DNA from 2 places in the Rhodoferax sp. GW821-FHT07F03 genome. Region 2 is predicted to be linked to the other one. Evidence: predicted binding sites of a transcription regulator. Region 2 holds the regulator's gene; the other holds the start of a gene.
The links. Region 2 encodes sigma-54, which starts transcription at its own class of promoters, with help from an activator protein. Its sites were predicted from a motif close to TGGCANGNAANCTGCTTT; they were not measured.
Positions count from the first base shown of each region.

Region 1 (4,174 bases), on a different contig from region 2:
GTTTGTCCACACCGAGTTGGCGCGGTGGCTGTTAGAGGCAGGGTCCCAGGCGAGTGGCCGGGATCTTCGCCGCGCCATGGATGCTTGCGTGCACAACGCCAATTTGGCGGTGTACACCGCAGCCAACGTGAATGAGCATTACGCGGGCATGGGCACGACCTTGGTGGTGGGCATCTTTCAAGATAGCCGCGTGCTGGTGGGCCATATCGGCGATTCACGGTGCTATCGTTTTCGGCGCAATGTATTGCAGCAAATCACCAAGGACCATTCTTTATTGCAGGAGCAACTGGATGCAGGACTGATTACGCCTCAGCAGGCTGCGACGTCCAATAACAAAAATTTGGTGACACGTGCCTTGGGGATAGATGACAGCGTGCTGCTGGAGGTGCATGAGCATGGGGTGGAAGAAGGTGACCTGTACCTGATGTGTTCGGACGGGCTCTCGGATATGGTCGATGATGCGCCGATCGCACGTATCATGGAGACCGACGCTCCACTTGCGCAAAAGGCCAGACAGCTGATTAGCATCGCCAATGCGCATGGTGGGCGAGATAATATTACGGTCCTGCTTGTCCAAGCGGTGGCCGGCGCCAAGAAGCGGGGACTCGTATCCCGGCTATTGGGAAGCTAGATCCATTCACAGGTGCCAATTCCATGAATAGACACGGTAACTGACCATGCCAAAACTGATTGTTTCAATCGACGGCGTAGTCATCAAAGAGGTGCAGTTGACCAAAGACCGCACGACGCTGGGCCGTAGGCCGTATAACGATATCGTGATCGATAACCTGGCGATCAGTGGGGAGCATGCGGTGGTACTGATGGTGGGCAATGAAGTCCATCTGGAGGACTTAAACAGCACCAATGGCACTTACATCAACGGTAAGGCTGCCCGCAAGCAAATTTTGCAGAACAATGATCTGATTGAAGTCGGCAAATACAAACTCAAGTTTGTGGGTGACGGCATGGATTCGGGTTTCGAACGCGGCATGGCTTCTCGGCCCAGCCCTTTGGCCGGTGGTGTTGGTCAGCAGGTGCGTCGTGTGTCGCACCATTCGGCATCCATGCCGCTGGTGGGGGCTGAAATAGCGCCGCACATTACGGCCGCCATACGCGTGTTGTCCGGTGCAGCGGCAGGGCGTGAAGTCACCTTGACCAAAATAGTAACGACTTTGGGTAAGCCAGGCATTGCTGTTGCTGCGATTACGCGCCGCCCGCACGGCTATGTTGTGGTGCATGTAGAAGGTGATACCCAGCCCGTACTCAATGGCAGTGCAATAGGGGCCACGCCGGTGGCGCTGAAAAATGGCGATCTCTTGCAGCTGGCTGGCACACAAATGCAGTTTGTGCAGCCTTGACAAAACCGGTGTCTGGTTGAAGCATGGGCACCGCGCTGCTTTAAGAAGCCTACTTCCGTAGCTGACACCGATGGGATGGCGCGGCCCATTTTCAAAATGAATCAAAGGGTCTGGTCATGAAGGTCCGTGTGCTGGGATGCTCTGGTGCTATTGCCAAAGACTGCAGAACCACGTCCTTTTTGGTTGATTCTGATGTCTTGATTGATGCCGGTACCGGCGTTGGCGATCTCACATTGGATGAAATGTGCGCAGTCAATCACATCTTCCTGACCCATTCCCACTTGGACCACGTTGCAGCGCTGCCCCTGATGGTGGATGCTGTGGCTTCTCAGCGAACTGGACCTTTTCAGATTTATGCGCTGGCCGGCACCATTGCCGCGCTCAAAGCGCATATTTTCAATAATGTGATTTGGCCGGACTTCAGCGTGATTCCCTCAGAGGCTGAGCCATTTATCCGTTTCAACGAAATCAGCCTGGGCCAGATAGTGCACGTTCGTGACAAGCGCATTGAGGCCTTGCCTGCCGTACATTCTGTGCCCGCCGTGGGTTACGCCGTATCCGCAGATGGGCCAAGCTGGGTATTCACAGGCGACACGGAGCGCAACCCCGCATTCTGGCTGCGCTTGGCGCAGCTGGATGTAGCCGCTCTGGTGATTGAAACTGCGTTCAGCAACCGCGAAAAAGATCTGGCCCGCCGTAGCCTGCACTTGTCCCCTGCGACCTTGGCGGAGGAACTTAAATGCATTGGCGAGCAGCAGTTCCCGATTTTCATCACCCACACCAAGCCGTTCGAAACGAAGTTGATTATGGATGAGATTGCGCAGTTTGACGGATCGGGTCGTCACGCTCCGCATGACATTCGGTGGTTGAAGGCGGGGCAGGTTTTTGAGGTGTAGTAGATGACATCTTTTGTGCGTCAAAAATGTTCGACTCTATCGGTGCAATCTTTGTAGGATGACAAAAATGGCAACCTCAAACTTTGAAATCAGCAAGAATGGGCTGCACTTGAGAAAACCGTGACGGATTACACAGAAGATTGCGACCCGGCAGATTGGCACACTACGTGCACTACTTAACCGTCTCAACACCCACTCTTGGAGTTTTTATGAAGCGTTCTTTGCAAAAGGGTTTCACCCTGATCGAACTGATGATCGTGGTTGCGATCATCGGTATTTTGGCCGCTGTGGCTTTGCCTGCTTATCAGGATTACACCGTCCGTGCCAAAGTAACCGAGGGTCTTACTTTGGCTGGTAATGCTAAAAGTGCGGTGGAGGAAAACGCCCAAAATGCTCTGCCATTTCAATCTGGTTGGTTAACTCCCGCTGCTACTCCCGTTGCTACTGTTTTATGTAATGGTAGTGCTGGCGCTCTCGCATTGAGCAAAAACGTTGACAGCATTTGTATTAATGGAACGACTGGACAAGTCACTATCCTGTACAGCGCACTTTTAAACGGTACTGGTGTTGCTGTTGGTGTTCAGTCTGACCTGGCTATCTCACCAGCAGCACCAGCTACTGCCGGTGCTGCACCTACTACGGCGCTGTCTGGAACTGCAACTTCCTCAACCATTCCTGCTGGCGCGATTGTTTGGGTTTGCGGTGGTACTGTGATTGGTGCTTCTGCGGGGACGCCAACATTTACAGCCAACCCACTCACTCAGACCGCGGCCTCTGGCACTTTGTTGGCAAAATACCGCCCAGCTTCTTGCCGTTAATAGACCAAGTTCGTTTGTTCTAAAGGAGCCTTCGGGCTCCTTTTTTGTTAGCCCTTGTAACCTTACATCTCTCGAAAAAATGCTGGATTTAGCCCGTTACCGTGTTGCAGCCCAAGCGGCAGGAATCCATTCCCTCTGTAGTGTGCTGGTAGCAGCCCTAGCGGCATGGGTGGTGTTAGGGGTCTGGTATACCTACCCTTACCGCGAATTGTCGGGCGGGCGAGAGCTTTTTTTGTTAGTGGTGTCGGTGGACGTGGTGTGCGGTCCGCTGCTCACATTTGTATTGTTCAGCCCTAAAAAACTTCGCAAAGAGTTGTGGATGGATTTGGGCTTGGTTGCGCTGATTCAGCTTACGGCGCTGGCTTACGGCATGTGGACAGTGTGGCAAGCAAGGCCGCTTTATCTCGTGCACGAGGTAGATCGTTTCAGAGTCATTTCTGCCCCAGATGTAGCAGCGGAAGAACTTGACGCATTGCCAGCACACTTGAAACCCAAATTTTGGTCTGGCCCGCAACTGGTAGACATTCGACCTCCAAAGAATGCAGAAGAACATAACAACGTGCTTTTTGAGGCCGCCACAGGTGGTCGTGACTATGGTGCGCGCCCTGGGTTTTACATTCCCTACGACGGCGCGGCTGGCTTGAAATCGCTGCAGCGCGCCAAGCCGCTAGAGCTGTTTTTACAAAAGCAGCCCACGCAAGAAGGCGCTGCCAAGGCGCTGGCTGCAGAAAAGGGCGCTGACCTTGCGCAATGGCTGTACCTTCCTGTGGTCGGTCGGCAAGACTGGGTCGCCGTGCTCGACCAGCAGGGGCAGATTCGGGGCTTTTTGAAAGGCGACGGCTTTTGAAGCTTCGTCAGATCCTGACCAGCGCGCTGGTCGTTATTCCGTGGCTCAACCCCTTCGCCCCCGGCCCCACGTCCGCCGTAGTGCCTTGGCTCACAGCCTGCTGCGCGGTGGCTTGGGTGCTGGCGCTGCAAGCCGTCAGACCTGTTGGTAGTGCGTGGCCACGGGTTGCAGCCAGCACATGGCTGCTGGCAGGCGCACTCAGCTGTGCTATCGGCCTAGTTCAGTATTTCGGCCTGAGCGCGCAATTGACGCCTT
Region 1 is NZ_JBWKQM010000007.1:197,482-201,655, reverse strand. It holds gene AC07R0_RS12550 (Stp1/IreP family PP2C-type Ser/Thr phosphatase) at 1-631, shown strand, start outside; gene AC07R0_RS12545 (FHA domain-containing protein) at 678-1,358, shown strand; gene AC07R0_RS12540 (3',5'-cyclic-nucleotide phosphodiesterase) at 1,475-2,254, shown strand; gene AC07R0_RS12535 (pilin) at 2,464-3,072, shown strand; gene tfpZ (TfpX/TfpZ family type IV pilin accessory protein) at 3,152-3,919, shown strand; gene AC07R0_RS12525 (PglL family O-oligosaccharyltransferase) at 3,916-4,174, shown strand, end outside.
Region 1: a site for sigma-54 is predicted at 2,411-2,428, ahead of AC07R0_RS12535 (pilin). Genes of this name have one in related genera too.

Region 2 (4,174 bases):
CACGCCGGACTCGGCCGGCGGCATGCGCTGCAAGGCATCGCCGCCACGGAACTCGACCACGCCGCTGACGCCCGCGCGCTCGGCATTGCGGGTGGCGAAATCGACCATACGGAAGGCCACATCGCTACCGAAGATCTGCGTCTCCGGCTCGTGCTCGGCGGCGTGGGCCTGCTCCTGAATGACGCTCCACACATGGGGCTGGAAGGGCAACAGCTTCTCAAAGCCAAAGCGGCGCAGGCTGCCGGGCGCAATATTGCAGGCGATCTGCGCGGCCTCTATGGCAATGGTGCCGCTGCCGCAGCAGGGGTCGTACAGGGGCGTGGTGCCATCCCAGCCGCTGGCGGCGATCATGGCGGCGGCCAGGGTTTCCTTCAACGGCGCATCGCCCTTGTCTTCACGCCAGCCACGTTTGAACAGCGCGTCACCCGAGGTGTCAATGTAGATGGTGGCGCGCTCGGTGGTCAGGTGCAGGTAGATGCGCACATCGGGCCACTGCACATTCACGTCGGGGCGCACGCCGGTCTTGAAGCGGAAGCGGTCGGCCACCGCGTCCTTCACTTTCAGCGCGGCGAAGTTCAGCGAATTGAGCGGGCTGTGCTGCGCCGTGACTTCGATCTTGAAGCTTTGCTTGGGCGTGAACCAGATCTCCCAGGCCACGTTGCTGGCGGCTTCGTACAGGTCTTTTTCGCTGCGGTATTCGGTGTTGGACAGCTCGATCAGCACGCGCTGCGCCAGGCGGCTGTGCAGGTTCAAGCGCATCGCGTCGCGCCAGGAGGAGCGCACCAGCGTGCCGCCCCGCATCACCCGCAGGTCTTCGCCCTGCAGGCCGGTAATGCCGTGCACCTCTTCGGCCAGCAGCTCTTCCACGCCGGCGGCGCAGGGTAAAAATAATTGGAGTTGGTTCATATCGTTATTTCCATGGTGTCACGCTACGCAGCCTGGGGCAAGCGGGGCGAAGCTCTTTCCTCCAGCTGCGGCATACCGTGCACGCGGCCTGGGGGAGAGCATGTTCTACAGCGCTTTGCGCAGGTTCGTGGGGGCTATGCGCAGCGCTTCGCGGTACTTGGCCACGGTACGGCGCGCGCATTCAATGCCCTGCTCTTTCAGCATGTCGGACAGCTGGCTGTCGCTGAGCGGCTTCTTTGGGTCTTCGGACGAGACAAACTGCTTGATCAGCGCCCGCACCGCGGTGCTGGAGGCGTTGCCGCCGGTCTCCGTCCCCAGGGACGAGCCGAAGAAATACTTCAGCTCGAAGGTGCCGTAGGGCGTGGCCATGTATTTGGCGGTGGTCACGCGGCTGATGGTGGACTCGTGCAGTCCCAACTCGTCGGCGATCTCGCGCAGCACCAGAGGGCGCATGGCCAGCGCGCCGTGGCTGAAGAAGTTCTTCTGCCGCTCCACGATGGCGTTGCTGACCCGCAAAATCGTGTCGAAGCGCTGCTGGATGTTCTTAATGAACCAGCGCGCCTCCTGCAGGCGCTGCTGCAGTGCGGCGTTGTTCGATGAATCCTTGCCGCCCCCCTTGTGCTGGCGCAGCGCATTGGCGTAGATGTCGTGCACGCGCAGGCGCGGCATGACCTCGGCATTCAGCTGTACCCGGAAGCGGGCCTGGGCGCCGCGCCCAACCTTGACCACGATCACGTCGGGCACCACGATGTTGCGCTCCACATCGACAAAGCGCCGCCCCGGCTTGGGCTCCAGCCGGGCGATCAGCGCCATGGCAGCCTTGATATCGGTCTCGGTGGCGCGGCACAGCTGGGCCAGGCGCTTCACGTCGCGCCGGGCCAGCAGGTCCATGGACTGGCGGCAGATGCGCATGGCCACCTTGCGCGCCGGGTCATCGCCCAGCACGGGCTGCAAACCCTCCAGCTGCAGCAACAGGCATTCACCCAGATGCCGCGCGCCCACGCCCGCCGGCTCCAGGCTTTGCAGCAGGCTCAGGGCCACCGTGAAGCGGTGTACCAGCTCTTCCACGGCCTCGGCGTCGTCGCCCGCCAGACCACGCGCCAGGGTTTCGAAATCGTCTTCCAGGTAGCCGTCGTCGTTCAGCGATTCGATCAGAAAGCGCAGCGCTGCCTGGTCCACCTCCCCCAGCCGCAGGGCCAGGGCCTGGCGGTGCAGAAAGCTGGTCAGCGACTCCTGGTTGCGGGCCAGCTCGGTGGCGTCCATCTCGCCGTCTTCACCCAGGTTGTTCTGGCGCGCCGGGGCGTCACCGCCCCATTCGCTGTCGTCGGGTTTGATCTCGGAAGTGCCATCGCCGTCCCAGCTGGTGTCGTCACCGCCAGTTAAAGGGGATTCGGCATCATTTGGGGCTTCTGCGCTGGATTCACTTGCGTATTCAGCTACAGAACTTGTAGCAATTTCAGCCTCGCGCTCCCCTGTGCTGACCGGCGTGTCGGACTGGGCCAGGCCGAACTCCTCGCGTGCAGCCTCGTCCATATTGCGTTCCAGAAACGGGTTGTCGTCCAGCATCTGGTCCACTTCCTGGCTCAGTTCCAGGGTGGACAGTTGCAGCAGGCGGATGGACTGCTGCAGCTGGGGCGTCAGCGCCAGATGCTGTGAAACGCGTAGGGATAAGCCTTGCTTCATCGGAGCATCACATCTTGAAATGTTCGCCGAGGTAGACGCGACGCACATCGGCGTTGTCCACGATCTCGGACGGCGTACCCTCGGCCAGCACATTGCCGTCGCTGATGATGTAGGCGTGGTCGCAAATGCCCAGCGTCTCGCGCACATTGTGGTCGGTGATCAGCACGCCGATGCCACGCGACTTCAGGAAGCCGATGATGCGCTGGATCTCGATCACCGCAATCGGGTCGATACCGGCAAAAGGCTCGTCCAGCAAAATGAAACGCGGCTGGGTGGCCAGGGCACGGGCGATTTCCACGCGGCGGCGCTCGCCACCGGACAAGGCCATGGCCGACGAATCACGCAAATGCTCCACCCGCAAATCCTGCAGCAACGCCGTCAGGCGCTTTTCGATCTCGGTGCGGGTGAGGGACTTGCCGGCCTCGTCGTGCTGCAATTCCAGCACGGCGCGCACATTTTCTTCCACCGTGAGCTTGCGGAAAATCGAGGCTTCCTGGGGCAGATAGCTCAGGCCCAGGCGCGAACGCCGGTGGATGGGCATGTGCTCCACCGACTGGCCGTCGATGGAAATATGCCCGCCATCAGCCCGCACCAGGCCCACGATCATGTAGAAGGAAGTGGTTTTGCCCGCGCCGTTGGGGCCCAACAAACCGACCACCTCGCCTTTTTTGACGGCCAGCGTCACGTCTTTCACGACCTTGCGCTTGCCGTAGGCTTTTTGCAGATGGCGCGCCTCCAGGCGGCTTTCTCCCGACTCCACCACCGCCGTCACTTCTTCACGCCCTCCAGCGTGGTGGTGGAACGCAGCACCGGGGCTGGCCCGGCAGGTGCCGCGCCGCTAGCAGCCGACGCTGCAGCCTTGGGTGTCAACATGGCGCGTACGCGGCCATTCTGGCCACCGGGATTGCTGCCGGCTGTGCCGCTGTCCACGGTGAATACATCGGTGGTGTTGTCGTAGACGATCAGTTCGCCGGTGATTTCGTCATTCACCTTGCTGCCGACCAGACGGCGCAAAATGGCCCGCTTGATGAAGCGCACGTTGTCCAGCTTGCTGCTGTACTCGATGGTTTCGCCCTCGCCTTCTATGTATTCGTCCAGGCCGTCGCGTTTTTGCTTGAAATACGCCAGCTTGCCCGGCTCCGCCGTCACCACGCCGAACTGGTTGCCCTCGGCATCCTGGCGCACATCGACGCGGGCGCCACGGATGATGATGGTGCCCTTGGTCATCACCACCTTGCCGGTAAAGACATTGGTCTGCTTCAGATCGTCATAACGCGCCGCGTCCGCCTCGATATTCATAGGCTTGAGTTTGTCGGCTTTTTCCGCGTGGGCCGCTCCGCCTAGACCGACGAAACAAACCACGAGCAGTGAGAGTAGGGTGTTGATTTTCATAGAGGCACGAATCTTGCAATTCATTGTAACGGCCCCTCACCCCGAGTTGGACGTAGCCAGAAAAAAGCCCGCTGACGCGGGCTTTTTCATCTCTCCGGCCTTGCCGGCCATGCCGGAATCAGGCTTTCTTGCGCTGCTCGGCCACCAGATATTCCACAACAACCAATGCACGCGGCATGGTTTGCGCCTGGCT
Region 2 is NZ_JBWKQM010000010.1:78,248-82,421, reverse strand. It holds gene AC07R0_RS16405 (THUMP domain-containing class I SAM-dependent RNA methyltransferase) at 1-906, opposite strand, end outside; gene AC07R0_RS16400 (RNA polymerase factor sigma-54) at 1,012-2,589, opposite strand; gene lptB (LPS export ABC transporter ATP-binding protein) at 2,597-3,349, opposite strand; gene lptA (lipopolysaccharide transport periplasmic protein LptA) at 3,358-3,981, opposite strand; gene AC07R0_RS16385 (thiol:disulfide interchange protein DsbA/DsbL) at 4,100-4,174, opposite strand, start outside.